Phyllobacterium zundukense: one gene and its partner. Each later gene encodes a partner of the first gene's protein in a complex. Links are inferred from orthologs where the notes say so. Each region holds a gene or a part of one and is shown in the gene's direction. Other genes may lie near its edges. The genes, in order: dnaN and BLM14_RS10400.

What was found.
Region 2: the proteins of dnaN (region 1) and BLM14_RS10400 are in contact, whole or in part, in a solved structure (PDB 1OK7), measured with the Escherichia coli proteins. The link is inferred for Phyllobacterium zundukense from one-to-one orthologs.

The regions. Positions count from the first base shown.
Region 1 is NZ_CP017940.1:3,131,895-3,149,149, forward strand. The notes cover bases 7,666-10,591. They hold dnaN (DNA polymerase III subunit beta), read left to right. Parts: upstream 7,666-8,532; coding sequence 8,533-9,651; downstream 9,652-10,591. Other genes in these bases: dnaA (chromosomal replication initiator protein DnaA), read left to right, coding at 7,666-8,359; recF (DNA replication/repair protein RecF), read left to right, coding at 9,673-10,591. Also shown: BLM14_RS15690 (A24 family peptidase), read right to left, coding at 1-157; BLM14_RS15695 (Flp family type IVb pilin), read right to left, coding at 176-373; BLM14_RS15700 (pilus assembly protein N-terminal domain-containing protein), read left to right, coding at 698-1,138; BLM14_RS15705 (TadE/TadG family type IV pilus assembly protein), read left to right, coding at 1,267-1,854; BLM14_RS15710 (TadE/TadG family type IV pilus assembly protein), read left to right, coding at 1,908-2,525; BLM14_RS15715 (phosphopentomutase), read left to right, coding at 2,629-3,873; mutM (bifunctional DNA-formamidopyrimidine glycosylase/DNA-(apurinic or apyrimidinic site) lyase), read left to right, coding at 3,866-4,759; BLM14_RS15725 (enoyl-CoA hydratase), read left to right, coding at 4,772-5,545; rpsT (30S ribosomal protein S20), read left to right, coding at 5,702-5,968; more of dnaA, read left to right, coding at 6,923-7,665; more of recF, read left to right, coding at 10,592-10,836; BLM14_RS15750 (DoxX family protein), read left to right, coding at 10,980-11,396; BLM14_RS15755 (methyltransferase domain-containing protein), read left to right, coding at 11,496-12,311; BLM14_RS15760 (SDR family oxidoreductase), read right to left, coding at 12,385-13,149; BLM14_RS15765 (glutathione S-transferase N-terminal domain-containing protein), read left to right, coding at 13,363-14,076; BLM14_RS15770 (DUF6958 family protein), read left to right, coding at 14,154-14,450; and 3 more genes. UniProt on the Escherichia coli protein: Confers DNA tethering and processivity to DNA polymerases and other proteins. Acts as a clamp, forming a ring around DNA (a reaction catalyzed by the clamp-loading complex) which diffuses in an ATP-independent manner freely and bidirectionally along dsDNA.
Region 2 is NZ_CP017940.1:2,067,408-2,080,856, forward strand. The notes cover bases 1-2,869. They hold BLM14_RS10400 (DNA polymerase IV), read left to right. Parts: upstream 1-711; coding sequence 712-2,028; downstream 2,029-2,869. Other genes in these bases: BLM14_RS10390 (response regulator), read right to left, coding at 1-30; BLM14_RS10395 (DUF3572 domain-containing protein), read left to right, coding at 341-628; dnaE (DNA polymerase III subunit alpha), read right to left, coding at 2,152-2,869. In the rest of the region: more of dnaE, read right to left, coding at 2,870-5,652; BLM14_RS10410 (ABC transporter ATP-binding protein), read right to left, coding at 6,045-6,728; BLM14_RS10415 (lipoprotein-releasing ABC transporter permease subunit), read right to left, coding at 6,730-8,016; proS (proline--tRNA ligase), read right to left, coding at 8,013-9,362; BLM14_RS10425 (DUF1467 family protein), read right to left, coding at 9,964-10,233; mce (methylmalonyl-CoA epimerase), read right to left, coding at 10,235-10,639; BLM14_RS10435 (ribonuclease J), read right to left, coding at 10,647-12,320; BLM14_RS10440 (biotin--[acetyl-CoA-carboxylase] ligase), read right to left, coding at 12,343-13,182; NADH-quinone oxidoreductase subunit NuoN, read right to left, coding at 13,196-13,449. UniProt on the Escherichia coli protein: Poorly processive, error-prone DNA polymerase involved in translesion repair and untargeted mutagenesis. Copies undamaged DNA at stalled replication forks, which arise in vivo from mismatched or misaligned primer ends.

The DNA.
Region 1 (17,255 bases):
AGAGGTCCCACGGCATGCCCGTCAGGGGCGCAAGAACCGCAAAGGATACAACAAGGATAAGCGAGACACGGTTTTGAATTGTCATGGATAACAAGTCTGAAACGCCTGCAAACGCCATGGCAAATGGAAAAACGATGAGTATGGCCGCTTCAATCATAAATATGATCCGTGCTTGTCAATTCATGGCTTCTGTTACGTCGTCAGCAAGACCGATATACAGATCCTTGACTGATACCCCGAGTATCCCCGCCCCAACGATGACGCCGATGCTGACGAGTGACGCGATCAGCGTATATTCAATGGCAGTCGCACCAGTCTCATCCCTTTGGAAGCGGGCAAAAACGTCGAGGATCGCATTCACGCTGCGTTTCATGTCAAACCTCTCGCTTGTTCCACCACCGTCTTTAATAATCATGAAAAGCTAGCTGCGGCGAATTGCATTCACCTTAAGAAATACCGTTACGGAAATGTAAATCAGGCACAAATCAAAGTTCTCGTATCAAAAGAGTAAAAGGCACTGCCGGAATTTGTTATAATTTCTATCTATTCTTGCCGGTTTCAAAAGAGCTATGGCTCTTTCCCATATACGATCAGATCATGCTCTATGAATCATACTTAACAATCCGTTCGCAGATTTAAGCTTTCCTTCACCAATCCCCGCCATGGTTGATCTAGCGTTTTTTCGAAGGGTTTCCCCATGGTTCGCATTAGAGGCCACCACATCCGCTCTTATGGACTGGCAGCAGGAATGACCCTGGCGGCTGTCCTGTCAGCAGTCACGACGACCAATGCCGAAACCGGCATTCATGTCGTGATGAACCAGGCAAGAATTCTGAAACTGGCCCGGCCCGCCGATACGGTCGTCGTGGGAGATCCGGAAATCGCCGATGCCGTCGTCAAGGATTCGCGCACCGTTGTTCTTACCGGCAAGGGTTTCGGGATCACCAATATCGTCATCATGGATGCGGATGGCGCCGCGATCGTCGATGACCAGGTTATGGTCAGCCGCAGTGTGGCCAATACGACCCGCGTTTACCGCCGCGCCTATGTCCAGACACTCTCATGCACACCCTATTGCGAGACAGCGCAGAAGACCGAGGCTGAAAAGGCATCTGACGCCCAGATCGGCGGCAATTGAACTGCAACGACCCGATCACGGTTGAGAAACAGTGAATCCAATAGTTGCAATTTGCACTGGTCTTCGAACGAGATTCTAACATCTGGCATGATAAGAATTTCCCCGGCCTAAATGGTGCGGAGAAAACCATGTTGCGGAATACCGATAAATTTCTTGATGATCAGAGCCTTGCCGAAAACGCACGTTCGCGCCCCTCATTGACTGCGCGCTTCTGCGCCAACAGGCGCGGCACGGTGGCAATCGAATTCGCCCTGATCGCCCTTCCCTTCTTCCTGCTGATCTTCGCCATTATCGAAGTCAGCCTGAGCTTCACCGCGCAGCAGGTCATGTCAAACGCTGCCGACGACATCGCACGGAGGCTGCGCACGGGGGAGATCACGGCTGCCGCCATCAAAGCTGACGGCGCGCTAAAGAATGAAATTTGCCCCAAATTGTTTATGCATGCCACCGGTTGTCCCGACCTGTTTGTTGATTTGCAGACTTACACAAGTTTCGCCGCGGTTCCCCTGACACTCCCGCTCAACTCGGCCGGCGATGTCGATACGACCAAGCTGACGATCGCGCCCGGCGGCGCGAGCACGATCAATCAATTGCGCATCTTCTATCGCTGGCCGGTCCTCACCGACCTGATGAAACATCGCATCGAAACTGTCGAGGGCCAGGGAAAGACAATGCTCTTTTCGACTGCGACCTGGAGAAACGAACCCTATCTTTGACGCCAAGCAACCCAGTCAAACAAACTGCTCCTGCATTCTTCCGAAGGTGATACATGAAAGCCTATAAAAGACAGATAATGGCGGCCGGAAGACTAGCGACACTCGCCAAGCGCTTCCTGAGAGACAGACGCGGCGTCGCGGCAATGGAATTCGCGTTCATCGCACCTGTCCTGATCGTGCTCTATCTCGGCAGCGTTGAAGTGACCTCGGGGTTCGACGTCAACAAGAAGCTCGGCCGCGCCACCAATATGGTCGCCGATCTCGTGACACAGCAGCAGACAATCACCACGGACCAGATCAAAGGCATCATGAATATCGCCGCAGCTATTCTTTTGCCTTACAAGAGTGACGTACCTCAGATTACCGTGACAGCCATCAATATTCCGGCTTCAGGCTCGGCCACGGTCGCCTGGTCGCGGCGAATGGTCAACAGTTCATTCACGACACCTTTTGCGGCGGGTAGCACCGTGGTCATCGATGCCAATCTGATGATACCCGGGACATCGGTAATCCGTGTCGAAACGTCAATGGCCTATGTTCCCTTGATGCCCTTTAACTTCAAAGACACGGTGAGCACGACAGCCGGCGTATCGACGATGGGGCTCTCCATGGCAAAGACGTCCTTTGGCCGCGTTCGCCAAGGTGTTGCTGTCGCCTGTTCCAACTGCTGATAAATTTACTCCACAACCGGCGGATAATGGTTACGTGTGCCATTGATTTGTCATGGCGCACTGTATGACCTATCTGTGATGTCTGGTTTAAACGGAGTGAGGCATGTCCCGCGCTTTTCTTTTTGTACTCGATTCCTTTGGAATTGGCGGTGCACCCGATGCCAAGGCGTTTGGCGATGAGGGCTCGAATACATTTGGTCATATTATCGAGGCCTGTGCAGCTGGACATGGCGACAAGGCTGGCCTTCGCTCGGGACCGCTGAAATTGCCCAATTTGGGCGCGCTTGGGCTTCTGCATGCAGCCAATCTCGCGGCCGAATTGCCGCTCTCGGCCCAGGAGCCCGAGCCTGTCGGACTTTGGGGAGCCGCGGAGGAAGTCTCGAACGGCAAGGACACGCCATCCGGGCACTGGGAAATTGCCGGCGTGCCGGTCACGTTTAACTGGGGCTATTTTCCGCAAACAATCCCTACTTTTCCGGACAATCTCGTCGCCGATGCTGTGCGCAGGGCAGCACTCCCCGGCATTCTCGGCAACAAACATGCTTCTGGTACCGAAATCATCGAGGAACATGGCGAGGAACACATAAAGACCGGAAAGCCGATCTTCTACACATCCACGGATTCCGTCATCCAGATCGCCGCGCATGAGACATATTTTGGTCTCGACCGGCTATATGAGCTCTGCCGGATTGTCCGTGAACTGGTCGATCCCCTGAACATCGGCCGCGTGATCGCACGGCCATTTGTCGGCGAAACCCGGGAAACGTTCAATCGCACCGGCAACCGCCGCGATTATTCCGTGCCGCCGCCGGAGCCGACGCTGCTTGACCGCCTGACACAGGCTGGACGCACCGTCATCGCCATTGGCAAGATCGGCGACATCTATGCCCATCAGGGCGTCAGCCAAGTGCGCAAGGCCAACGGCAACATGGCATTGTTCGACGAAACCCTGATCGCCATGGACGATGCGCAGGATGGCGATCTCGTTTTCACAAATTTTGTCGATTTCGACATGCTTTATGGCCACCGCCGGGATGTGCCCGGCTATGCGGCGGCGCTCGAGGCGTTTGACAGGCGCCTGCCCGAAGCACTGGCCAAGCTGCGCCAGGGCGATCTTTTGGTTCTCACCGCCGATCATGGCTGCGACCCGACGTACAAAGGTACGGACCACACGCGCGAGCGGGTTCCCGTCCTTTGCTTTGGCCCGGACCTGCCTCGCGGTTCCTTCGGCATTCGTCCGACCTTCGCTGATATTGGCGAGACAGTCGCGGCACATCTCGGCATCGCGCCTGGCCTGCATGGCAAGAGCTTCCTGAAGGGCACAGGGGACCGGTCTCCAGATGCCTGAACTACCTGAAGTTGAAACCGTCCGGCGCGGATTGCAGCCGTTCATGGAAGGCGCGACTGTCCTTGCCGTCGAGCAAAGACGACCTGACCTGCGCTTTCCCTTCCCGGACCGCTTTGTCGAACGGCTGACCGGCCGCCGGATCGAGGCGCTGGAGCGCCGCGCCAAATATCTCATCGTGCATCTCGATGACGGTCTCGGCCTGATCAGTCATCTCGGCATGTCAGGTTCCTACCGCATCGAGCAGGACGACGGGGATCAGGTTCCGGGAACCTTCCAGCATGAGCGCTCCAAAAACGCCGTGCACGACCATGTGGTGATGCATCTGGGCGCAAAGGACGGGGCGAAAAACCGCATCATCTATAATGACCCGCGGCGCTTCGGCTTCATGCTGTTTGCCGAGCCGGGCGGCCTCAACATGCATCCCCTGATCAAGGATCTCGGCACCGAGCCCACCGGCAACCGGCTGGATGGGGCGTTGCTCGCCAAACTCTTCCACAACAAGGGCGCACCGTTGAAGGCGGCGCTGCTAGACCAGAAGCTGATTGCCGGGCTCGGCAATATCTACGTGTGCGAGGCTCTGTGGCGCGCCGAACTGTCGCCTAGGCGCATGGCGGGCACTATTGCCGGTGAGAATGGTGCCGCAACCGGGATGTCTGAACGCCTCGCAGCTTCTATCCGCTCTGTCATCGCCGATGCCATCAAGGCGGGTGGATCAAGCCTGAAGGATTACCGCCAGGCCGATGGCGAGCTTGGATATTTCCAGCATTCATTTTCTGTCTATGATCGCGAAGGCGCCCCTTGCCCGCGTTCAGGTTGCGGTGGCACCATATCGCGTATCGTTCAAAGCGGGCGCTCGACATTCTATTGCCCCGTCTGCCAGCATTAGGAGGAAAACCGGATGACCTACGAGAACATCATTGTCGAGACGCGCGAAAAAGTCGGATTCATCCAGCTCAATCGCCCGCAGGCACTCAACGCGCTGAATTCCGCCCTCCTCGCCGAGCTGAATACGGCTCTTGAGTCCTTCGACAAGGACAATGGCATCGGTGCGATTGTCATAACCGGCTCGGAAAAGGCCTTCGCGGCCGGAGCCGACATCAAGGAGATGCAGACGCTGGAATTTGCCGATGCCTATCTCGGTGACTATTTCAGCGAATGGGAGCGGGTCACGCGGCTGCGCAAGCCCCTGATCGCCGCAGTGGCCGGCTACGCGCTTGGCGGTGGCTGCGAACTTGCCATGATGTGCGATTTCATCATCGCAGCCGAAACCGCCAAATTCGGCCAGCCGGAAATTACACTCGGGGTCATGCCGGGTATGGGCGGGTCACAGCGACTCACCCGCTTTGTCGGCAAGTCGAAGGCCATGGATCTGTGCCTGACCGGCCGCATGATGGATGCTGCCGAAGCGGAGCGCTGCGGACTGGTCTCCCGGGTCGTTCCCGCCGGTGAGCTGATTGACGAAGCCCTGAAGGCGGCCAAGAAGATTGCCTCCTTCTCCCTACCCGTCGTGATGATGACCAAGGAGACGATCAACCGCGCCTATGAAACGACGCTGTCGGAGGGTCTGAGGTTCGAACGGCGCGTCTTCCACTCCATGTTCGCCCTCGAAGATCAGAGGGAGGGAATGGCCGCCTTTGCCGAAAAACGCACTCCGAACTTCAAAAACCGCTGATGGCAAAATTTGCTTTTGAACCATACAGATTCCAAGTTGACGCAAAAGCAAACGTCATCTATAAGCCCGACAACGTTCGGTGGCCCCTCGGCCACCCTATTATTTTGTGACGGCTGCTTTGAGGCTGCCGATTAGCTGACAGAAAAGAGAGGCATCATGGCCAACACTCCTTCGGCCAAGAAAGCGGCGCGCAAGATCGAAGCCCGCACCGAAGTAAACAAATCCCGCCGCTCGCGCGTGCGCACCTTCCTTCGCAAGTTCGAAGACGCGGTGGCAAGTGGCGACCAGGCTGCCGCTACGCTCGCCTTCAAGGCGGTCGAGCCGGAAGTAATGCGCGCAGCGTCGAAGGGCGTCCTTCACAAGAATACGGCGTCGCGCAAAGTATCGCGCCTGTCGGCACGCCTGAAGGGCATGTCTGCATAAACAGACCCTAATATTTATATTTGAAAACCCGGCTTCTATTTAGCCGGGTTTTTTTATTTGCCGCGATTCTGGGAATAAATTCGTTACCCGGGGAAAAGATTGTGGGTTATCAAAACCATGACATATGACCGTTACAAACGGATTAGGACAAAAAGCGTCAATCATCATTTTCCGTTTGTTTTCAATGGCTTATGGAAGGTAGCCGTAATGGTGCAAACCGAGCGCGGAGAATCTGTAGCCCCAGCCTGTGTCAAGCGATAATTTAATATTTTTTTTTGATCGCGAGAGTCCGCAGTGCAACAAAATTGGCATTCCAAAAAAGGCTTTGAATCCGAAGGCTTTTTCCTCGTTGAACCGGAGATAGTTAAAAAAATGAAAATCCGTTAACCCTTAATTCATCAAAAAACCCTTGGTGCTGCCCTTGCCCTTCCTGCAAAGGTTTTTGTAAGGTCCAGACATCAAAGGGGTGGGCAAAGACCCATTTAACAGGCTTATAAAATTGTGGTTTCGGGCGCAAATTTCTTGTTTGCGTAACGGGTATGTATTGTCGGTACTCAGGTCCAACGGACTTGGGTTGTTTCATAAAACGAGCGAGTTGACGACGCTGGCGGGAGCCGGGCGGGAGTCTTTCTGCGCCTGAACTGAGAGGGATGCGAACGTGGTAGTTATAAATATTCTGGACGAGATTAATTCAGTCCTGCACCGCGTGATCGCTACAACCTCCAAACATTAGATTCAGAATTTTCGGGCCGACCACTGGGGCGGTGGGCTGGAACATTGCAGGGCGATCAATCGCCTGCACCAAAAAAACACGGGCATACTACAGACCCGATCGAAATATATCAGGATGAGGCAATGACAATGACCAGCGGAATAATGGAAAACGGCACAAAAGCCATGGTCCCGCTCCATATGGAAGGGGACGATATGGATGGGGCCAGCAGTCAAGGCGATATGATCTTTGAGCGCGTCAAGCTGAAGCTTAAGGCCAAACTCGGCAGCGAAGTCTATTCGAGCTGGTTTGGCCGCCTGAAGCTGGACGAGACGTCCAAGAGCATTGTTCGCCTGTCGGTTCCGACCGCATTCCTGCGCTCCTGGATCAACAACCACTACTCCGACATGATCGCTGCCTTGTGGCGCGAAGAAGACGAGCAGATTCTGAAGGTCGAGATTGTTTTCCGCAGCGCCAGCCGTGCTGCCCGGCCAGCCTGTGATGCCGAAACGGCGCCGCGTGCCGAAACCCGCGCCCTTGCCCGCGACAAGCCGGTTTTTCCTGTCGGCAACACCGTGCTGGACAAGAAGGCACCCGCACATTTTGCTGATCGCGCCCAGAATTCCGTCTTCGGTTCGCCGCTTGACCCACGCTATACGTTCGACACCTTTGTCGATGGGACACCCAATCGCGTTGCACTTGCCGCTGCCCGCACCATAGCCGATGCCGGCGCCAGTGCCGTCCGTTTCAATCCGCTGTTCATCCACGCCTCTGTCGGCCTCGGCAAGACGCACCTCCTGCAGGCGATCGCCGCCGAGGCGCTGAAGCGCCCCGAACGCGCCCGTGTCGTCTACCTCACCGCTGAATATTTCATGTGGCGCTTTGCGACGGCCATCCGCGACAACAATGCCCTGTCGTTCAAGGAACAGTTGCGCGATATCGACCTTCTGATCATCGATGACATGCAGTTCCTGCAGGGCAAGTCGATCCAGCATGAATTCTGCCATCTGATCAATACACTGCTCGACAGCGCCAAGCAGGTCGTCGTCGCCGCCGACCGCCCGCCATCAGAGCTGGAATCGCTGGATGCGCGCGTTCGCTCGCGCCTTCAGGGCGGTGTCGCCCTGGAAATGATCGCGCCGGACTACACAATGCGCCTGGAAATCCTCAAGCGCCGCCTTGCCGCCGCCCAAGCCGAGGACCAGTCGCTGGATATTCCCCTGGCAATCCTCGATCATGTCGCCCAGTCCGTTACCGGCAGCGGCCGCGAACTCGAAGGTGCGTTCAATCAGCTTCTGTTCCGCCAGACATTCGAGCCGAACCTTTCAGTCGATCGCGTCGATGAACTCTTGAGTCATTTGATGCGCGGCGGCGAAGCCAAGCGTATCCGCATCGAGGAAATCCAACGCATCGTTGCACGGCACTACAATGTGTCGAAGCAGGACCTCTTGTCGAACCGGCGCACGCGGACGATCGTCAAACCTCGTCAAATCGCTATGTATCTCGCCAAGATGCTTACACCGCGCTCCCTGCCAGAAATCGGTCGCCGCTTCGGCGGGCGCGATCACACCACGGTTCTCCATGCCGTGCGCAAGATCGAGGATATCGTCGGCAAGGACCAGAAACTGTCGCAGGAGCTCGAGCTCCTCAAGCGCCTCATCAACGATCAGGCCCAATAGTTTATCAACAGAAAGCCTGCGGTGTGGTACGTTGATGCCCGCCGCAGGCTTGCTTTTTGACATGAATTTCTGCCAATTTGCTTGACCCTGGGGGAAATTTGTCCCCTCGCCAGTAAAGCGTCGCAAGCCCGTGGCGCTTTGGCTGGAATTGATGTCAGCGAGACCGGTTTATCATGCGTGTAACTCTTGAACGTTCCAACCTTCTGAAGTCGCTCAATCATGTCCATCGCGTGGTCGAACGGCGCAACACCATTCCGATCCTGTCGAATGTCCTCCTGAACGCGGATGGCGCAAGCCTCGCCCTGAAGGCAACCGACCTCGATCTCGAAGTGACGGAAGCAACGGCGGCGCAGATCGAGCAATCCGGTGCGACCACCGTTCCCGCCCACCTGCTCTACGACATCGTGCGCAAGCTGCCGGATGGTGCCGAAGTGATGCTGGCGACCAATACCGACGGCAATTCCATGGCCGTGACGTCGGGCCGGTCGAGTTTCCGCCTGCAGTGCCTGCCGCAGTCGGATTTTCCAGAGCTGACCGCCGGTTCCTTCAGCCACACATTCCGCATGCCTTCGAGCGCCCTCAAAAGCCTGATCGAGCGGACGCAATTTGCGATCTCCACCGAAGAAACCCGCTATTATCTCAACGGCATCTATTTCCACGCCATTGAAAGCGACGGCACCTTGAAATTGCGGGCGGTCGCCACCGATGGCCACCGCCTCGCCCGTGCCGAACTCGAAGCCCCATCGGGTACCGAGGGCATGCCCGGCATCATTATCCCGCGCAAGACGGTCGCTGAACTGCAGAAGCTCGTCGATGATCCGGATGTGGCCGTCACGGTTGAACTGTCGGAGACCAAGATCCGCTTCACCATCGGCTCGGTGGTTCTGACCTCCAAGCTCATCGATGGCACCTTCCCGGATTATCAGCGCGTCATTCCGTCAGGCAATGACAAGAAACTGACGATCGATCGCCAGAGTTTTGCTTCCGCTGTCGACCGCGTCTCGACAATTTCCAGCGAGCGCGGCCGCGCCGTCAAGCTGACGATCGCCGATGGCCAGTTGACGTTGACCGTCAATAACCCGGATTCCGGCAGCGCAACGGATGAGCTGGCGGCGGATTATGACTCCGATCCGATCGAAATCGGCTTCAATGCCAAATATCTGCTCGACATCACCGCGCAACTGACCGGCTCCGAAGCGATCTTCATGCTTGCCGATGCGGGCTCGCCGACACTGGTGCGGGATACGGGCGACGAAAATGCGCTTTATGTGCTCATGCCGATGCGGGTGTAGTACCCGCCAAGCATTGTTCCCATGACCGATGATCCCTCCACGGACGCGGGCAAACCGGCCCGCGTTGCGATCAGCCGGTTGAAGCTTGCCAATTTCCGCAATTATGAAAGCCTGTCGCTGCGGCTCGGGCCGTCGCATGTCGTTCTGACCGGCGAGAACGGCGCCGGCAAGACCAATCTGCTCGAGGCCATATCGTTCCTGTCGCCCGGACGGGGCTTGCGGCGCGCAACCTATACGGACGTCACCCGCACCAATGCGCCGGACGGCTTCGCCATCCACGCGGCCATCGAGACCACCGAGGGCTCGGTCGATGTCGGCACCGGCCTTGCCGGCAATGCACCGGGCGCTACCGCGCGCCGCGTCCGCATCAATGGGGTGACCGCAGCTGGCGCCGACGAACTGCTCGACTATTCGCGCATTCTCTGGCTCGTTCCCGCTATGGACGGGCTGTTCACCGGCCCTGCTGCCGACCGGCGGCGCTTTCTCGACCGCATGGTCCTCGCCATCGACCCCGCTCATGGCAAGCGCGTCCTCGACTATGAAAAGGCGATGCGCAGCCGTAACCGTCTGCTTACGGAAGAGCGCAGCAACGATTCCTGGCTTGACGCGATAGAGACCCCGATGGCCGAGCTCGGCATCGCCATTGCAGCCGCGCGGGCTGAACTCATGCGGCTCATCAATGGCATGATCGAGCGCTTGCCGGACGACAGCCCCTTCCCCAAGGCTGACTGCTTGCTTGAAGGCGAACTCGAACAGCGTGTCGGGATAGAATCCGCCACCGACGTCGAGGAAACCTTCCGGCGCGCGTTGCATGACGGCCGCAGCCGCGACCGCGCTGCCGGACGCACGCTGGACGGTCCGCACCGCTCGGATCTCCTTGTTCGCCACCGGCCCAAAGCCATGCCGGCAGAGCATTGCTCTACCGGTGAGCAGAAGGCGCTGCTGATCGGCCTCATCCTTTCCCATGCACGGCTGACCGGCGAACTTGCGGGCATGGCGCCGATCCTGCTCCTCGACGAGATTGCCGCGCATCTCGATGAAGGCCGCCGCGCGGCACTTTTCGATATTATCGAGGAACTGGGTGGCCAGGCCTTCATGACCGGCACCGACAAGGCGCTGTTCAAAAGCCTTGAGGGCCGCGCTCAGTTCTTCGATGTGTCGCACGGCGAAGTGCGGGCAGCCTGATCAAACGCTTTCTCGCTGCTTTGTTTGGCCCTTTTTGCGGTTACGGCAAAAATAATCGGACAGTACTGTCGGGACCGTCATCGTCCAATCGTCCTTCTGACAGTCTTCAGACAATAACATTGAACCATTGGAAGGACATAGTCATGGAATTCACCGAACGGAGCACAACAATCTCTTCAAGCAGGGCGGTCTGGGCTGGTCGCGTTCTCAGCGGTCTTGTCATCCTGTTTCTGATCTTCGACGGCGGCATAAAACTGGTGCCGTTGGACGTGGTCACGGAAACGACGGCCCAACTTGGCTACCCAGGCAGTGCAAATTTTGCTCGCTTCCTCGGCATTCTGACGCTTGTTTGCACACTGCTCTATGCCTATCCGCGCACAGCGGTCCTGGGCGCAATTCTTTTGACCGGTTATCTTGGTGGCGCAATCGCCACGCATGTGCGTATCGCAAACCCGCTGTTCAGCCACACCCTGTTCGGTGTCTATCTTGGCCTGATGATCTGGGGCGGGCTGTACCTGCGGGATCCGCGCATCCGCGCTTTGATTCCATTCAGCCGGTAGCAACTCACATTCCGGATGTGTTGACCATGCGGGTGGGCGGGCGCATTCTCTATAGCAACCCAATGTCATTGATATGTGTTCACGCTGAGGGAACCAGCCATGACACAGCCAGATGTCTACCTGCTTGGACGTGCCGAAGCCGAAGAAATGCGGCTGAAGCGTCAGATCGCCAACCTCGCCCCGGATTCCGACGCTCAATTCGAGAAGATCGGGATCAAACAGGGCGAACGCGTCGTCGATCTCGGCTGCGGTCCCGGAGGTGTCCTACACCTCCTGGGCAAGCGCGTCGGCCCTACCGGATCGGTTCTGGGCATTGAGCGCAGTGCACATTTTGTCGAGCTGGCGCGCCACTTCGTCGCCGATCACGGCTTGACGCAGGTCGAGGTTCGTGAGGGCGACGCCTACGATACGGGCATGCCCCGCGCATCGTTTGACGGCGCACACATGCGCCTCGTCCTTGTCAATGTGCCGAAGCCCGAACTTATCGTGCGTGAAATGGTATCGTTGGTGCGCCCGGGAGGCTGGGTCGCCAGTTTCGAGGCGGATTTTCTCGCCCACATCTGCGATCCGCCTTTGCCCGAATGGACCCGTCTTGTTGACGCTTACACCGCTTATTCGGCGGCGCAGGGGATCGACCTTTTCGTTGGCCGGCGCACCCACCGCCTGTTTCGCGAGGCCGGCGTCGTGGACATCCGGGTAGATGCCGTGGTCCATGTCTACCCGCCCGGTCATGATCGCCGGACGATCCTGCGCGACTTCATCAACAATGTCGCTGACAAGCTGGTCGACGGCGGCTTCATCAAGCGCCGCGAACTGGAAACCGATCTCGCGATGCTCGAACTTTACCTGTCCAGACCCGATGCGCTGGTGACTTCGCACATGTTTTTCCGGCTGTGCGGGCGTGTCCCGGGCTAGGATGCCGCGCCTTTTGTGGCGGCCCGCCAACGGCAGTTAAAGGGAGCCACCTGGCTCCCTTTCTTCAGCCGGATTATGTCCGGGTAATTGAAGCACCACCATCAACCAGCGAAGCCGTGCCCGTGACGAATGCAGCATCGTCGGAAGCAAGATAGAGGACCGACCGCGCCAATTCTTCCGCAGTGGCCACACGCTTCAGCGCATGCAGGTTGGTGATGAATGCCTGCGATTCGGCCGTATTGTTCATTTCGCGATACATGTCCGTATCGACAGCGCCCGGCAAGATGGCATTCACCCGTATGTTCTGCGCACCATATTCGGCGGCAAGCGCCTGCGTGAGGCCGATGAGCCCAGCCTTGCTCGCGGCATAGGCGGCCACACCTGGAAAGGCGAAGCTGTAGCCAACAAATGTCGATGTAAAGATAACCGACCCACCGCCTTGCTTGAGCATTTCGGCGATCTGGTGCTTTGCACCGAGGAACGAGCCGGTGAGGTTGATCGCGATGGCATCGTTCCAGCCCGCCTCCGACACACCCGTGCTCGGCCCTGCTTCGCCAAGCGTACCGGCATTGTTAAAGGCAATATCGAGCTTGCCATAACGCTCGGCAGCGAGCGCAACGAGCGCTTTGGCATAATCTTCGGAACGGACATCCCCGGCCAGAGCGACTGCTTCGCCGCCATCGGCTTCGATTTCGGCCACCAGCGCATCAAGTTCCTCCTTGCGGCGGGCTCCGATAACGAGCTTGGCGCCCTCCTTTGCGAAGAGTTTGGCGGTGGCGCGGCCAATGCCGGCACTTGCACCGGTAATCAACGCAACTTTTCCAGACAAGCGATTCATGTTCTTTCTCCTGCTGTTTGGGACCGGCGTCTGGCCGGCCAACCATCTTGGCATGAAGATGGGGGCGTGCTCCCGTTCGGATTAGTCGGCAAAAGCCGGAATTGCTTTTCGTAAAAAGCGAACAATCTCATCCAACCCGCGCGAATGGAAGCGTCTGTGCCGCCGTGCTAACGTCCGCGCAGAATCATCGCCCTACCAGACCACGGAGTTTCCATGCCAGATCTGTCCGCCTTCGCCATCGCCGCCCGATGGCCGGCCAAGCATCCCGACCGCCTGCAACTCTATTCCTTTCCGACCCCGAACGGCGTCAAGGTTTCGATCGCGCTCGAAGAGATTGGCTTGCCCTATGAGCCGCATGCCGTCGATATCGGCAAGAACGAGAGCTGGACGCCGGAATTTCTCTCGCTGAACCCCAATAGCAAGATCCCGGCAATCGTCGATCCGGACGGTCCGGGCGGCAAGCCGATTGGCCTGTTCGAGTCCGGGGCGATCCTGCTTTATCTGGCCGAAAAGACCGGCAAGCTCATCCCGGCCGATGCGGCCGGGCGCTACGAGACCATCCAGTGGGTGTTCTTCCAGATGGCGGCGATCGGACCGATATTCGGCCAGGTCGGCTTTTTCCATAAATTCGCGGGCCGCGAGATCGAGGACAGGCGCCCGCTCCAGCGCTACGCAGATGAATCGAAGCGCCTGCTCGGCGTCCTTGAAACACGCCTTGACGGGCGGCAATGGATCATGGGCGATGAATATACCATTGCCGATATTTCGATGCTGGGCTGGGTGCGCAATCTGGTGGGCTTCTACGGCGCGGGCGACCTCGTCGGCTATGCCAGCCTGAAGCACGTGCCGGCATGGCTGGAACGCGGCCTCGCACGCCCGGCCGTGCAGCGCGGCCTGGATATTCCGAAGCGGCATAGAAAACGATGATCCGGCAGTCCTCGCGATTGTCGGATCAAACCCTGCTCATTCGTCCTTGGCAAACCATAAGCTGTAGGAGGAACCAAATGGAACAGCAGGACAGGATCGAAGTCGAGAACATCAACCATCCGGGCAAAGGCAGACAAGTCGACCGGGCCATGTACGATGCCATGCGCAAGGCCTATCTCAAGGTCCTACCAGGCAGATCACCCGGCCTGACGCTGGCTGAAATCAGTGAGCGCCTTGCCGGCGAACTGCCGCAAGACCTGTTTCCGGGCGGTTCGAAGGCAGGCTGGTGGGCGAAGACCGTCCAGTTGGACCTTGAGGCCAAGCGGCTGGTGAAACGTGAGAAGACAAGCCCTATACGGTTGCGCAGGGTGTAGGCCTCCACGACCCGAGGCTCTGAGGTCTTTCAATGTATTGAAATGATGCCGTCGACGGCCCGCCATTCGCGCGGCTCGATCAGACGCTGATGCACGATACGGACCGAGTGCAATGGGCCCTCGATGTCCTTGCACCAGAAATCAAGAAAGCCTTTCAATTCCGGAAAAGTCGGAGCAAGATCGTACTCCTGCCATATATATAGCTGGAGGAAGCTGGGGTGGTCGGGAAGGCGATAATGTATTTCCGCTGTCGTCAGCCCGTAACCCTTCAACTGAAGTTCGAATGCTCTCGTGGTCATGAATATTACCCTTGTGGATCAACTCATGCATCACACTGAATCTTGTCCGATTCTATTGTGTTTTCAAGGGGAGATTACGATTTTTCCTGAAAAAGAGGAGTAAAGACAAATGGCTGCAAAAGAAGTCAAATTCAGCGGTGATGCCCGCGATCTCATGCTGCAGGGTGTCGATATCCTTGCAGATGCCGTCAAGGTGACGCTCGGGCCGAAAGGCCGCAACGTCGTTATCGAAAAGTCCTATGGCGCGCCGCGTATCACAAAGGACGGCGTTACCGTTGCCAAGGAGATCGAACTTGAGGACAAGTTCGAGAACATGGGCGCGCAGATGCTGCGCGAAGTCGCGTCGAGGACCAGCGATATCGCCGGCGATGGCACGACGACAGCGACAGTCCTCGCGCAGGCCATTGTACGCGAAGGCGGCAAGGCTGTTGCTGCCGGGATGAACCCGATGGACCTGAAGCGCGGCATCGATCTCGCCGTTGATGCGGTGGTCGAAGAACTGAAGCGCAATGCCCGCAAGATCTCGAACAACGCCGAAATCGCCCAGGTCGCCACGATCTCCGCCAATGGCGATACCGAGATCGGACAATATCTGGCGGATGCCATGGGAAAGGTCGGGCACGAGGGCGTCATTACCGTCGAGGAAGCCAAGACGGCCGAAACCGAGCTCGAAATCGTCGAGGGCATGCAATTTGACCGGGGGTACCTCTCTCCCTACTTCGTTACCAATCAGGAGAAGATGCGGGTCGAATTCGAAGACCCCTATATCCTTATTCATGAAAAGAAACTCTCGAACCTGCAGGCGATGCTGCCAATTCTGGAAGCAGTCATCCAGTCCGGCAAGCCGCTGCTCATCATTGCCGAAGACGTCGAAGGTGAAGCACTGGCGACCCTGGTCGTCAACAAGCTGCGCGGCGGCCTGAAAGTGGCTGCGGTCAAGGCTCCGGGATTCGGTGATCGCCGCAAGGCCATGCTGGAGGATATCGCCATCCTTACCGGTGGCACCGCCATCAGCGAGGATTTGGGGATCAAGCTTGAAAGCGTGACGCTCAACATGCTGGGCCGTACCAAGAAGGTCGTGATCGAGAAAGAAACCACCATGCTTGTCGATGGTGCTGGTTCAAAATCCGATATCGCCGCACGTGTCGCCCAGATCAAGGCGCAGATAGAGGACACGACATCCGACTATGATCGTGAAAAACTGCAGGAGCGGCTGGCGAAACTTGCCGGGGGTGTTGCAGTCATCCGGGTTGGCGGGTCGACGGAAGTCGAGGTCAAGGAGAGGCGGGATCGCGTCGATGATGCCCTGCATGCAACCCGCGCGGCGGTCGAAGAGGGCATTCTGCCAGGTGGCGGCGTAGCCCTGCTGCGGTCGGCCCAAGCGCTCAAAGGTCTGCAGGGAAAGAATGCCGATCAGAGCGTCGGCATCGACATCATACGCCGCGCTATCGAGACTCCAGCTCGCCAGATCGCCGAGAATGCCGGGGCCGAGGGATCGATTATCGTCGGCAAACTGCGCGAAAATGACGATTTTTCCTTTGGCTGGAATGCCCAGACCGGGGAATACGGCAATCTATACGACATGGGCGTCATCGATCCCGCAAAGGTGGTCCGCAGTGCGCTTCAGGGTGCCGCATCCATCGCAGGCCTGTTGGTCACGACGGAGGCAATGGTCGCTGACATTCCAAGGAAGAGTCCGGCGCCTGCCATGCACGCTGGCGGAGGCATGGATTATTGACGCAATACCGGCTTCAGACGAAAAAACGAACCTCAGACGGCTCGCCGGGTAAAGCCACCAGCCGCCGGGAACGCCGCCGCCTTCCTCCAGGCTGCGCGGGGCAATCTGACGAGCGTCGTCCAATGCGGCACGTTCTTCAGAAGTTCCCGGGCGAGCAGGCCAGCGGCGATGCCACCGATGATCGACGCGGCCGCGAACACAGGCCAGGGCAATTTTGCTTCCAGCGGAGCCAATACCAGCTCCGGCACGAACCTGTGGAACAGGTAGATGTAATAGCTTGCGGCTGAGATCGGGAGCACCAAACCCGCAACCCATCGTGGCATTGGCAAGCGCGGGGCGAACAGCAGAGCCCCAAGAAACGCAAACTGCAGCATGTACTTCACCCAAGAACCGACCCAGTTTCCACCGTAATAGGCAACCAGTGGAAAGATGACCGCTCCGGCAGCAAGAACCAGAATCTTTCTCGACACATTGTCGGCAAAATACGCCAGCCAGCCGAAAGCGGTCAGGTAAAGAATCCACGGTACGGTGAAAACCTCCCGGTCGCCAAGCGGCCAGACAACCGGTCCGAGGAAACGAAGCGCCATTGCCGCTGCAAGAATTGATAGCCCAAAGAAGAATGGGGTTTTTGCGCCAGCTTTACGCATGGCAGGAATGGCGAACAACCCGGCCCAGATCACCACCATCTGGACATAGGCTTCGACGAACCAGTACAGGAACGGCAGCATGGTTCGTTCGGCCGGATCGGTGAGGCCGAAGTTCCCCACG
Region 2 (13,449 bases), 1.1 Mb from region 1 along the record:
GTCCTCGACGATCATCACTTTCTTCACCATTGGCAATATCCTGTTGATCATGCTCGAAGGCACATGCCACCTGTCGAATTCTATGTGAGAAAGGTCAGGTAGCAGCCCCAAAGGTATGGATGCATTTGATAACCTGTTATGATTGATGAAAAGGAAACTCTTCAGGTCAATCCAGAAATGCCGCTGATCATGTTTAACCAAGGATTTATTGAACATCTTCTTTTGATCATATTCAACCGGCTGCAGCTCTTTTGCCTGCGAAAAGGCGTGTAACGCCATCAAATTGAATTGTTGTTGCGTAATTGCGGCAATCAGCACGGATCAGGATTGGACGGCAAAGGTGAAAAATCGAATCGATCTCGACGGCGCGCAGGCGTTGGCAATCAATTCTCTGGTGTTTCTGGCGGAAGACAGCGAATTGCTTTCCCGCTTTCTTGCGTTGACCGGCATCAGTGCAGACCAGATCCGCACCGCGGCCAGTGAACCGGGTTTTCTGGCGGGAGTTCTTCAGTTCTATCTCGCGCATGAACCGACATTGATGCGCTATTGCGAGGCTACCAATACGGATCCTGCCCTCTTCCAGGAAGCGCTTCGGGTTCTTCCCGGAGGCCCCCAAGAGGCGTACTGAACAGTTCATAGACTGAGAACGCATATTGCAGGGCGTAAGCGCCTTCGCTAATGTCCGCTTGTTCCTTTTATGTTCCGAGCATCATGGCGCCTGTCAACGATCCGAGATTTGGTTTTTGCCGTGACTGTCTGGCAGCGCAGACGTCAGAAGGCCGTCGCTGCCACGTGTGCGGCAGCCCAAGGCTGCTGCGTCACCCAGAACTGTATCGGCTCAGCATCGCCCATGTGGATTGCGATGCCTTCTATGCTTCAGTCGAAAAGCGGGACAATCCGGAACTGCGTAACAAGCCGGTTATTATCGGCGGGGGCAAACGCGGCGTTGTTTCAACGGCTTGTTATGTCGCGCGCATCCATGGTGTGAAGTCCGCAATGCCGATGTTCAAGGCGCTGGAAGCCTGTCCGCATGCCGTCGTCATCAAGCCCGACATGGAGAAATATGCCCGGGTGGGCCGGGAAATCCGGCAGATGATGCGTGATTTGACCCCGCTGGTCGAACCTTTGTCTATCGACGAAGCCTTCCTCGATCTCTCCGGAACGGAGCGCCTGCACCATGATCCGCCAGCCCGCGTGATGGCGCAATTTTCGAATCGTGTCGAAAGGGAAATGGGACTTTCCGTTTCTGTCGGGATTTCCTATTGCAAATTCCTGGCCAAGATCGCGTCAGACTTCGAAAAGCCACGTGGATTTTCCATCATTGGCGCAGAAGAGGCCGTCACCTTTCTGGCTGACAAACCCGTCACCCTGATCTGGGGCGTCGGCAAGGCTTTTGCCGCGACGCTCGAGAGGGATGGCATCCGCACCATTGGTCAGTTGCAGACTATGGAGCAAGGACCGTTGATGGCCGCCTACGGCACGATGGGCCAGCGACTCTACCGCTTGTCTCGCGGCCTCGATACGCGCCGCGTCGAACCCGAAAGCGAGAGCAAGAGCGTTTCGGCTGAAACCACCTTCAATGAAGATATCGCATCGCTGGATGATCTCGTGCCGATACTGCGGTCTTTGTCGGAAAAGGTCTCGCACCGCCTCAAGACTGCCGATATTGCCGGTCGAACGGTTGTGCTCAAGTTGAAATCGCGCGATTTCAAACTCCGCACGAGGAACCGCCAGCTGGCCGATCCGACGCAGCTTGCGGATCGCATTTTCCGTACTGGTTTCTCACTCCTCGAAAAGGAGATCGATGGGACGCGCTTCCGCCTGTTGGGCATCGGCGTCAGTGACCTCAGCGATGATGGCCGGGCCGACCCGCTAGATCTGGTCGACGTACAGGCAACTAAACGCGCGGTTGCGGAGACGGCAATTGACAAACTCCGCGGGAAATTCGGTAACCACGCTGTGGAAACTGGTTACACGTTCGGGAAGATACAATCCCGAACCAAGAATGTGCCGGATGAAATCGAATGAAATGGAATTGGAACAGTTTCAGCCGAATTCGGTCAAAAACAGCACGAGAATTCGTCAATTTGGTATGAGAATCTCAATTTTGGATTGCAATTTAGATGTAACAGGTTGATCGCCGCTGCCTTCTCACCCCATTTCGACTTCGACAATTCCGGGAATGGCTTTCATTGCGCTGGCGACCTGCGGTCCGACGCGATAACGGTTCGGCAACTCGATTTCGACCTCGGTCGCGCCATTCTCCTTGATCAGGATGAGGCTCACCACCTGGCCATCGTTCTGCGGCGCCAGATAGGGCGTAATGGCGCTCAGGGGCTCGCTGGAGCGCATATAGAGCCGCAATGCCTTCTGCATGCGTGTCGCCTCATCTTCAAGCGACTGGGCCGTCTGGATGCGCAGACTGATGCCTTCCGGCCGGTCTTCGGCACCGACCGTAACAACCACTGACCTGCCCGGCTCCAGCAAATCGCGGAACTGCGCCAGGGCTTCCGAGAAGAGCACTGCTTCAAATTGCCCTGAAGAATCAGAGAATTGGATGATTCCCATCTTGTTGCCAGTCTTGGTCTTGCGCTCCTGCTTCGCCGTGATGGTACCGGCCAGGCGCCCGGCATTGGCGCCACGTTTGACCGCCGCCTGAAACTCGGCCCAGGTTTGCACGCGCATCTTTTCCAGGATCGGCCGGTACTCATCGAGCGGATGTGCCGAAAGATAAAAGCCGGCTGCTTCAAACTCGCGCCGCAGCTTTTCCGCCGAGAGCCAAGGGGCCGCTGCTGGCAGTTGCAGCGTCTGCGTCCCGCCTGCGGCCATGCCACCAAAAATATCGGCTTGACCGCTGACGCTGTCTTCCTGCGTGCGCTGTGCATGACCGATGATACGATCGAGACCGGCAATCAGCGCCGGACGCTCGCGTCCGAAACAATCGAAGGCGCCAGCATTTATCAGGCTTTCGAAGACGCGCCGGTTGACGACTCGCGGGTCGATCCGCTCACAAAAATCTTCCAGACTGGCATAGGGCGTCGCGCCGCGCTTCTCGACTATATGGTCGACTGCGGCCTCACCGACGCCCTTGATGGCTGCCAGCGAATAGAAGATCCGGTTCTCGCCAACCTCGAAGAGACGATAGGACGTATTCACCGATGGCGTGACCACCTCGATACCAAGCCGCACCGCTTCGCGGCGGAAATCATTCAGCTTGTCCGTGTTTGACATGTCGTATGTCATTGATGCAGCAAGGAATTCAACCGGGTAGTGCGCCTTCATATAGGCGGTCTGAAACGACACGATTGCATAGGCCGCGGCGTGCGATTTGTTGAAGCCGTAGTCGGCGAATTTCGCAAGAAGGTCGAAAATGAAGTTGGCTTGCGGCTTGGTCACGCCGCGTTCGACGGCACCGTCGACAAAACGCACCCGCTGCATGTCCATTTCGGCGCGGATCTTCTTGCCCATGGCGCGGCGCAGCAGATCGGCTTCACCCAGCGTATAGCCGGACATTTCCTGCGCGATCTGCATCACCTGTTCCTGATAGATGATGACGCCCTGGGTTTCCTTGACAAGATGGTCGATCTTCGGATGGATCGACGCCATCTCCTCATCGCCATTCTTGCGCGCATTGTAGGTCGGGATATTCTCCATCGGACCCGGCCGATAGAGCGCGACGAGCGCGATGATGTCCTCGATGCGGTCCGGTCGCATGCCAATCAGGGCTTTGCGCATGCCGGTGCTTTCCACCTGGAACACGCCGACCGTTTCGCCGCGCGAAAGCATCTCGTAGGTAGGCTTGTCATCGAATGGCAGATTGGAAAGGTCCACGGTAATGCCGCGCCGCTTGACAAGATTGACGGCGGTCTGAAGGACGGTAAGCGTCTTGAGTCCGAGGAAGTCGAACTTAACCAGCCCCGCCTCTTCCACCATTTTCATGTTGAACTGCGTAACCGGCATATCCGAACGCGGATCGCGGTACATCGGCACCAGTTCCGACAAGGGCCGGTCGCCGATCACGATGCCCGCCGCATGGGTCGAGGCGTGGCGATACAGCCCTTCCAGCTTGAGCGAGATATCGAGCAGCCGTTCGACCACCGGCTCCTTGTCGCGCTCCTCGCGCAGGCGTGGCTCGTCCTCGATCGCCTTGGACAGTGTTACCGGGTTGGCGGGATTGGCCGGGACCATCTTGGTCAGGCGGTCGACCTGGCCATAGGGCATTTCCAGCACGCGTCCGACGTCGCGCAGGACGGCTCGCGCCTGCAGGGTACCGAACGTAATGATCTGTGCCACCTGATCGCGGCCATACTTGCCCTGAACGTAACGTATGACCTCATCACGCCGCTCCTGACAGAAGTCGATGTCAAAGTCAGGCATCGAAACGCGATCTGGATTGAGGAAGCGCTCGAACAGCAGCGAGAACCGGAGGGGATCGACGTCGGTAATGGTCAACGCATAGGCAACGAGCGAACCCGCGCCGGAACCACGACCAGGACCCACAGGAATATCATGGGCTTTCGCCCATTTGATGAAGTCGGAAACGATGAGGAAGTATCCCGGATATTTCATTCGGGTAATGATGGAAATCTCGTATTCGAGACGTGTCGCATATTCCTCGCGGGTGTGGGCGCCAGCGAGCCCTAGGGTCTCAATGCGCTGCGCGAGACCTTCCCTCGCCTGCCGTGCCAATTCGTCCGCTTCGGCCTGCAACGCCGCCTCTGGATCGCCACTCTCACCGGTAAAGCGCGGCAGGATCGGCGCGCGATTCTTTGGATAGTAGGAGCAGCGCAGCGCAATCTCGACGGTGTTCTCCACCGCCTCCGGCAGATCGGCAAACAGGTCCACCATCTCATCTTCGCTCTTGAGATAGTGATCCGGCGTCAGACGCCGCCGGTCGTCGATCGAAAGGAGCGAACCGGCGGCAATTGCCAGCAAGGCATCGTGAGCCTCGTAATCGGCGCTCTTGGAGAAAAATACATCATTGGTGGCAACGAGCGGCAGTTCAAGCTCATAGGCGAGTTCAACCTGCGTTGCCTCGAGAGCGCGATCATAGCCTCGATGGCGCTGCAACTCGACATAGAGCCGGTCACCAAACAGCGCTTTCAAACCGATCAGTCGCTGCCGCGCGCGGTCGATGCGATCATCCTTGATCGCCTTGGCGATGGCACCTTCCGGACCGCCCGACAGGGCAATGATGCCGTCAGTTCGGCCAGGCAACCAATTCGATGTGATGTGGACCGGATCGCCGGCGGGCGTTTCCAGATAGGCACGGCTGACAAGGCGAACGAGATTGGCATAGCCCTCCTCGGTCGCCGCAAGCAACACAAGCGGCGCCAGACCAAGCGCCTCGCGCCGGTTAGCACTACGGCTTTCCTCTGCCTGATCGTGGAAGGCGATATCGAGTTGGCAACCAATAATAGGCTGCAGCCCCGCCTTCGATCCCTTTTGCGCGAATTCAAGGGCACCGAAAAGATTGTTGGTATCGGTAATCGCGATCGCCGGCGCCTTGTTCGACACCGCGAGATCAATCACCTTTGCGACCTGCAAGGCGCCTTCAAGCAGCGAGTATGCGGAATGAACCCTCAGGTGAACGAAGCGCAGCGCCTGTTTTGTCGCGTTGCTTTCGCCGCCGTTGCTCTGCCCGTCTGCCAATTTTTCATCTCCGAAGACTTGAACGGAGAAACCGATTCACCGCGCCGTCATAGTCCGACATGCGCGATGATGTGTCCACCTGATTTGAAGATTTGGCCGGCTTCAACAGTGGACAGAAGCCGGGATCGTCAGCCCTGAAACTCTGAAGCCGACGATCCCGATATTCTTTCAGATTGCGCTGACCCACATTGCGAAAGTCGCAATGAACAGGCTGACTGTAACGAATGACATAACGTCCTGGAAAAGTTCGCTCATCGGTAAAACCCTTCGTCGTTGTCTCTATGTCTATGTTTTGTTCTATTTTTGTTCTAAAGTCAAGCGTACCAAAGCGCCTATCGGCGCTATGGTTTTTGAAATATTAATGGAAGGAAAATGAAAAGGGCGCGAATCGATCAGAGGCTGGTGATCTTGCCGTCCTTGAGCGTCACGCGCCGGTCCATGCGGCGCGCGAGTTCGAAATTGTGGGTTGCGATCATCGCAGAGAGACCGGACTGGCGAACCAGGGCTTCCAGCGCCTCGAACACATAGGACGACGTCACCGGATCAAGGTTGCCTGTTGGCTCGTCTGCCAGCAGAACCAATGGAGCGTTCGCCACGGCACGGGCAATTGCCACACGTTGCTGTTCGCCACCGGAGAGTTCGCTTGGCCGGTGCGAAGCACGCGCGCCAACCTTCATGTAGTCGAGCAATTGCTGTGCTCGCTCGGACGCGACGCCCGGTTTCATGCCGCGAATCATCTGCGGCATCATCACGTTCTCCAGTGCGGAGAATTCAGGTAGCAGATGATGAAACTGATAAACGAAGCCGATATCATTGCGACGAATGGCCGTGCGGTCCTCGTCCGACAGCGTACCGCAGGATCGACCGTCAAGGATCACGTCACCGCTATCGGGACGTTCAAGCAATCCGGCGGTATGCAACAATGTCGACTTGCCGGCACCCGAGGGTGCCACAAGCGCAACCATTTCACCCTTGCCAAGTGAAAAGTTTGCATCGTCGAGGATGATGATTTCCCGGCCGATCTCGCTGTACCGACGGCCAACACTCGTCAGTTGAAGAATTGCCCCGCCTGCCATTCTATTCGTACCTCAATGCTTCGACGGGATCGAGCTTAGCTGCGCGCCACGCGGGAAACAGCGTTGCCAGAAATGACAGGACTAGCGCCATGAGAATGACCGAAAAGGTTTCATTGAAATCCATCTTGGCGGGCAGCGTGCTGAGGAAATACAGTTCCGGATTGAAAAGCGTGGTGCCTGACAGCCAGGAGAAGAACTCCCGTATACGCTCCACATTCAGGCAGACCAGCACGCCAAGCAACACGCCGGCAATTGTCCCGGTTACGCCGATAGCCGCACCGGTCATCAGGAAGATACGCAGGATCGAGTTTCGCGTCGCGCCCATCGTTCGCAGGATGGCGATGTCATGCCCCTTGTCCTTCACCAGCATGATCAGACCGGAGATGATATTAAGCGCCGCAACCAGGACGATCAGCGTCAGGATCATGAACATGACATTACGCTCGACCTGCAGTGCCGAGAAAAAGGTCTGGTTGCGCTGGCGCCAATCGGTGAGCATGAGCGCCCGCTGCGCTGCATCCTCGATCGGCTTCTTCAGTGCATCCACATTGTCCGGGTTGTCAGCGAATATCTCGATCGACTGAACCTTGTTCTCCTGGTTGAAATAGAGCTGCGATTCTTCGAGCGGCATCAGCACAATCGAAGCATCATATTCGGACATGCCAATCTCGAAGATCGCTGTCACCGGATAGGATTTTACGCGCGGTGCCATGCCGATCGGTGTCACGTCTCCGTCCGGAGAAATCAAGGTCAGCCGGTCGCCAAGACCCAGCCCCATATTCTCCGCCATTCGCGTACCAATGGCGACGCCGCCTGCAGTGTTGAACTCCTCGAACGTGCCCTGACGGACATTTTTCGAAACGAGCTTGAGCTTGGCGATATCTTCTTCACGCAAACCGCGCACCAAAGCGCCAGAGCCCGCTCCGACGTTACCCTTGGCCAGCACCTGCCCCTCCACTACAGGAATGGCAAAGGAAACGCCTGGAATAGCGTCGATACGCTTGATCACCGCATCATAGTCATCGAGCGGCCGATCCATTGGCTGCATGATAACATGGCCGTTGATACCGAGAATGCGAGTCAGCAATTCGCTGCGGAAGCCATTCATGACAGCCATGACAATGATCAGCGTCGCGACGCCCAGCATGATCCCGGTAAATGAGAAGCCGGCAATCACCGAAATAAACGTTTCCTTGCGCCGAGCGCGCAGATAGCGCCACGCAATCATCCGTTCATAGGCTGAGAACGGCTTGGAACCGGATGTCGCGGTGACGGCCTGTTCGCTCATAGAATTCCCGCCTGAAAGTTCGCAGGTCCCGCGAGCTTGTTGATTGCAGCTTCAATGCTCAAGGTCTCACGCGCACCAGTCGCACGATCCTTGATCTCGACCTCGCCCGCGGCAACGCTGCGCGGACCGACAATCACCTGCGTTGGCAGTCCGATCAAATCCATCTTCGCGAATTTTGCGCCAGGGCGGTCATCCGTGTCATCCAGCAATGGCTCAAGGCCTGCATTTGTCAGCGCTTCGTAAAGCTTCGTCGAAACCGCATCGCAGCCTTCATCGCCTGGTTTCATATTAACAATGCCGGCGCCAAACGGCGCAACGGCTTTCGGCCAGATGATGCCATTCTCATCATGCGATGCCTCGATAATCGCCGCAATGACACGCGACGGCCCGATGCCGTAGGAACCCATCGACACCAGATGGTCCTTGCCATCGGGGCCGCTTACCTTTGCACCCATAGGTTCGGAATATTTCGTACCAAAGTGGAAAATGTGGCCGACTTCGATGCCGCGCGCGGCGAGCTGGTCGGATGCACCGACCTCGCCCCACGCTGCCTCATCATGCATTTCGTCGGTCGCCGCGTAGGGCGCGGTCCACCGCGTCACGATTTCAGCGATCTGTGCATCGTCATCGAAGTTCGTGTCGGGTCCCGGCACCGGCAAATCGAGGTAGGCGCGGTCGCAGAAGACCTGGCTTTCACCCGTTTCAGCGAGAATGATGAATTCATGACTGAGTTCACCACCAATGGGCCCCGTATCGGCACGCATCGGAATCACCTTGATCCCCAGGCGCGAGAAAGTACGCAAATAGGCGACGAACATGCGGTTGTATGCTGCCTTGGCGCCCTCAAAATCGAGATCGAAGGAATAGGCGTCCTTCATCAGGAATTCACGTGAGCGCATCACGCCAAAGCGCGGGCGGCGCTCGTCGCGGAATTTCCACTGGATGTGGTAGAGATTGAGCGGCAGATCCTTGTAGGACTTCACATAAGCACGGAAAATCTCGGTGATCATTTCCTCATTTGTCGGGCCGTACAGCATTTCGCGCTCGCCGCGATCCTTGATACGCAACATTTCGTCGCCATAGGCATCATAGCGACCGCTTTCGCGCCACAGATCGGCAGACTGGATCGTCGGCATGAGCAATTCGATCGCACCGGAGCGGTTCTGTTCCTCGCGGATAATGTCACTCACCTTGTTGAGAATGCGCAAGCCAGCCGGCAGCCAGGCATAGATACCGGCCGATTCCTGGCGAATCAGACCGGCGCGCAACATCAGCCGATGGGAGACGATTTCCGCCTCCTTGGGGTTTTCTTTAAGGATGGGCAGAAAATAGCGGGAAAGGCGCATTGAGAATCACCAAATTGAACACTGCCTGAGTGCTTTAAGAATCAGGCAAAACCAAGTGCAAAGTCGATGTTTCTTACCGGCTTCACAGCGGATTGGGAACCCGCAACTGCAAATGAAAGAGCGTGGAATTTAAGGAGGATTCACCTCGCTGCCAGATTTGTAAGCAAAAAATGACTTGAACGAATATTTTTCGTGACATTTCGAAGGCACTCCGCTATTTTTTTAATCATAAGGAGAAAGTGAGAATATTTCTGCTTTCCTACGCGGTCAAAGTCTTGGGAGGATGTGACCTTTGGCGCGGTTTTCCGCAGCCGCCACGCAAGTGGAATAGGTCGGACGCGATCTTCAAATGCAAGGTGAAAGCCTTGCATTTTTTTTGTTTTTATTCCTGGATTCAATATGCTGCAGTTGTTTTTTAAAGTGATTTATCGACTGGCCAATAAACTGAGATCGAGCATTGTCAGAATCGTCCCGCGCACGGTTTTTCGGTTCCGGTTGTTTACATCTACTGATTGCTATTAAAAAAATTGTTTAAGAAGGGATCCAGTTTGGCGTTTCCGACCGATTTGCTGGCTAACGAACCGGGCCTTGATTGCCCAATTCAATTAAGCTGAGGGAAGAATACCGGTATATCGTCGACGCCGTAGCCAAGCTTTTGATTTACCACATAGAAAATGGCGAAGATAACGGCCGAGATAATTGTCGTAAGCAGGAAAACCCTGCCCATGCGATGTTTGTGCGGAGCGCTGGGAGTTGTGCCCAGCGTGACATCGTCTTCTTCAGCTTGGGTACGCAGGCCAATCGGCAGCATGGTGAAGAGCGTCAGCCACCAGAGGATGAAATAGACTGCCATTGCAGTTGCGATTGGCATTTTACTCTTGCTCCAGTTCAATCAGCGTCCCGTTGAAATCCTTCGGATGAAGAAACAGAACGGGTTTGCCGTGTGCGCCGATCTTTGGCTCGCCGTCTCCAAGGATGCGGGCGCCCTGCTCTTTTAGCCTGTCGCGCGCTGCCACGATATCGGGCACTTCGTAGCAGACATGATGCATGCCGCCTGAAGGGTTCTTTGCCAGAAATGCAGCGATTGGTGAATCCACACCCAGCGGTTCCAGCAATTCGATCTTCGTATTGCCGACATCGATGAAGACGACCGTTACGCCATGCTCCGGCAGCATCTGGGGTTCGGTCAGTTTCGCGCCGAGCGTATTGCGATAAATCGCGGACGCGGCAGCCAGATCCGGCACGGCAATCGCGACATGGTTGAGACGGCCAAGCATTGTTACCTCAGGGCCTGGTCACAAAGACTGTGACGATCGGCTTTTTGCCCCAAACTTCATTGGTCGCAGCGCGTACCGCCCGGCGCACGGCCTCACGGACCATGGCTATATCCTTGCGTTTTTCACGTGGAATGCTTTGTACTGCACCAACCGCCGCGTCATAGAGCAAATCTTCGAGAAGCTCCCCCTCATCGTCGTTTTCGGGAAGGCCAATCGGGACGATCTCCGGATCCTCAAGGATATTGTATCTCTCGTCGAGCAGCATCGAGACGGCAACATGTCCGACATATGAAAGTTTGCGCCGGTCAACGATGCCGACCTCTTCCTCGTCGCCGATGAGCTTTCCATCCTTGTACAAACGTCCGAATGGAGCCTGATCGATGATTTCAGCTCTGCCCGGTGCCAACCGCAGCACGTCGCCGTTGCGCACCTGCGGCACTTCCGGAATCCCGGCCATTGCGGCAAGAGATCCCTGCCCTACGAGATGCGCCGCCTCACCATGGACCGGTACAAGGATGCGCGGACGCACCCATGCATACATGCGCTTCAATTCGTTGCGCCGAGGATGGCCCGAAACGTGCACCAATTGATCGCCGTCGGAAATGACGTGAACGCCCTGTTCGATCAGGAGGTTCTTCGTATCGATAATTGCCTTTTCATTACCCGGGATAGGACGCGAGGAATAGATCACCGTGTCGCCAGCAGACAGTGCAACACTGCGCATTTCGTCTCGGGCCAGTTTTGCCAATGCGGCGCGCGGTTCACCCTGGCTGCCGGTCAGAATGATGACCATATTCTCGCGAGGAATGAAGCCATAATCGTCCTCGGCAAGGAATTCCGGAACGCCATCAAGATAACCGAGCTCACTTGCCACATCGATCATGCGCTTCATCGAGCGGCCAAGTACCAGAACCTGGCGACCTGCGTCGCGAGCCGCCAAGGCGATGGACCGGATACGCCCGACATTGGACGAGAAGGTGGTGATAGCCACGCGGCCGCGGGCCTTTTCGATGATCTCGCGCAGGCTCTCGCCGACTTCCCGTTCGGACGGGGATTCGCCATCGCGCAGGGCATTGGTCGAATCGCACATCAAGGCGAGCACGCCTTCGTCACCAAGTGCGCGGAAACGCGCTTCATTGATGAGTGGCCCCAGCGACGGCTCGGGATCCATCTTCCAGTCGCCGGTGTGAATGACCGTGCCGAGCGGCGTCTTGATCGCCAGCGAAACAGGCTCCGGGATCGAGTGCGTAACAGCGAGCGCCTCGAATTCGAACGGACCAACATTGAAGGTTTCACTGGCGCGGTAGATGGTCACCGGAATGTTTGGGGCGCCCGGTTCCGACTGGCGCTTTGCTTCGAGCAAGCCGGCCGTGAAGGGTGTCGCATAGACGGGAACATTCAGCATCGGCCACAGATCAAGCAAGGCGCCATAATGATCTTCATGAGCATGCGTGATCACAATGCCCTTCAGATTATTGCGCTCGGCCTGCAGGAAGCGAATATCGGGCAGCACGAGATCGGCACCCGGAAGGTCAGGACCGGCGAAACTCACGCCCATGTCAACCACGACCCACTCACGCTTGTGCGCGGGACCATAGCCGTACATGGCCAGGTTCATCCCGATCTCACCGACACCACCCAAGGGAAGGAAAACAAGTTCCGCTTGATCGGAATTTGCCATTTATACTCCTAAAAACTGAATTCTATTCAGCACTTGCCGACGCAACTGCACCAAAATGGACATCACCGGCGGCAATTTTCACCCGCTCTCCATCATTGTCGCGAATAACGAAGCGGCAGTCCTCGTCAATCGTTTCGAATATACCACGCAGCACCGTTCCGTCGACTCGCACGGCAACTTCGCCGCCAAGCCCGGCAGCGCGTGCGAGCCAGCGCTTGCGAATTTCGGCCAGTCCGCGTCCCTCGCCCCAGATGCGGCTGTTCTCTTCCCAGGCGTCGGAGAGCGCCAGAAACAAGGTTTCCGCATCACAATCAGCGCCAAGACGGGCTAGCGACGTCGCCGGGTAGGGAACGTCGTCGGGATATGCAACGACATTGACACCAATGCCAATGACGATCGCAAAGCGGTTATCCGGCAATTGCGTCGATTCGAGCAAAATACCCGCGAGCTTTGCGCCACCGGCCAAAAGATCGTTTGGCCATTTGAGTTCGACGCGCAGTGGCGATTTGCCGGCTCCGGCATTTCCTGCTCCGTCGAGACCAACTGAAAAAGTCGCAGCCGGACAGACGGCGTCCAAAGCATCCGCAAGCGAAAGCCCGGCAACGAAGCCCAGCGTGGCGGCAGTTTTCAGTTCAAAATTCCCGGTCAGCAACAGTGAAGCGGCAAGGTTCCCCTGCGATGTTGCCCAGGCGCGGCCGCGTCGGCCACGGCCGCTTTGCTGGCTTTTGGAGACGATCCATAATTTTCCCGGATCGCCAGCCTGCGCCCGCTCCAGCGCAACAGCGTTGGTCGAGCCGACCGTCTCAAACGCCTCCAGCCGAAAACCGTTTTGCTGTGCCAGGGGCGAAAGTGAGAATCCCATTGGGCTCCCGGCCTTAGAAGAACGTCTTGGCGGCGGCTTCCGCATACGTGCTGACCGGTCCACCGATCAGAACATAGAAGAGCACCAGCAGGCCGGACACGCCGAGCACGAGGCGCAGTTCACCGGCCACTGGTACGAAGGCGCCTACCGGTTCATCGAACCACATGATTTTGATGATGCGCAGGTAGTAGAAAGCCCCCACGACCGACGCCACGATGCCAATGATTGCCAAAGCATAAAGGTTGGCCTGCATCGCAGCGAGAAAGG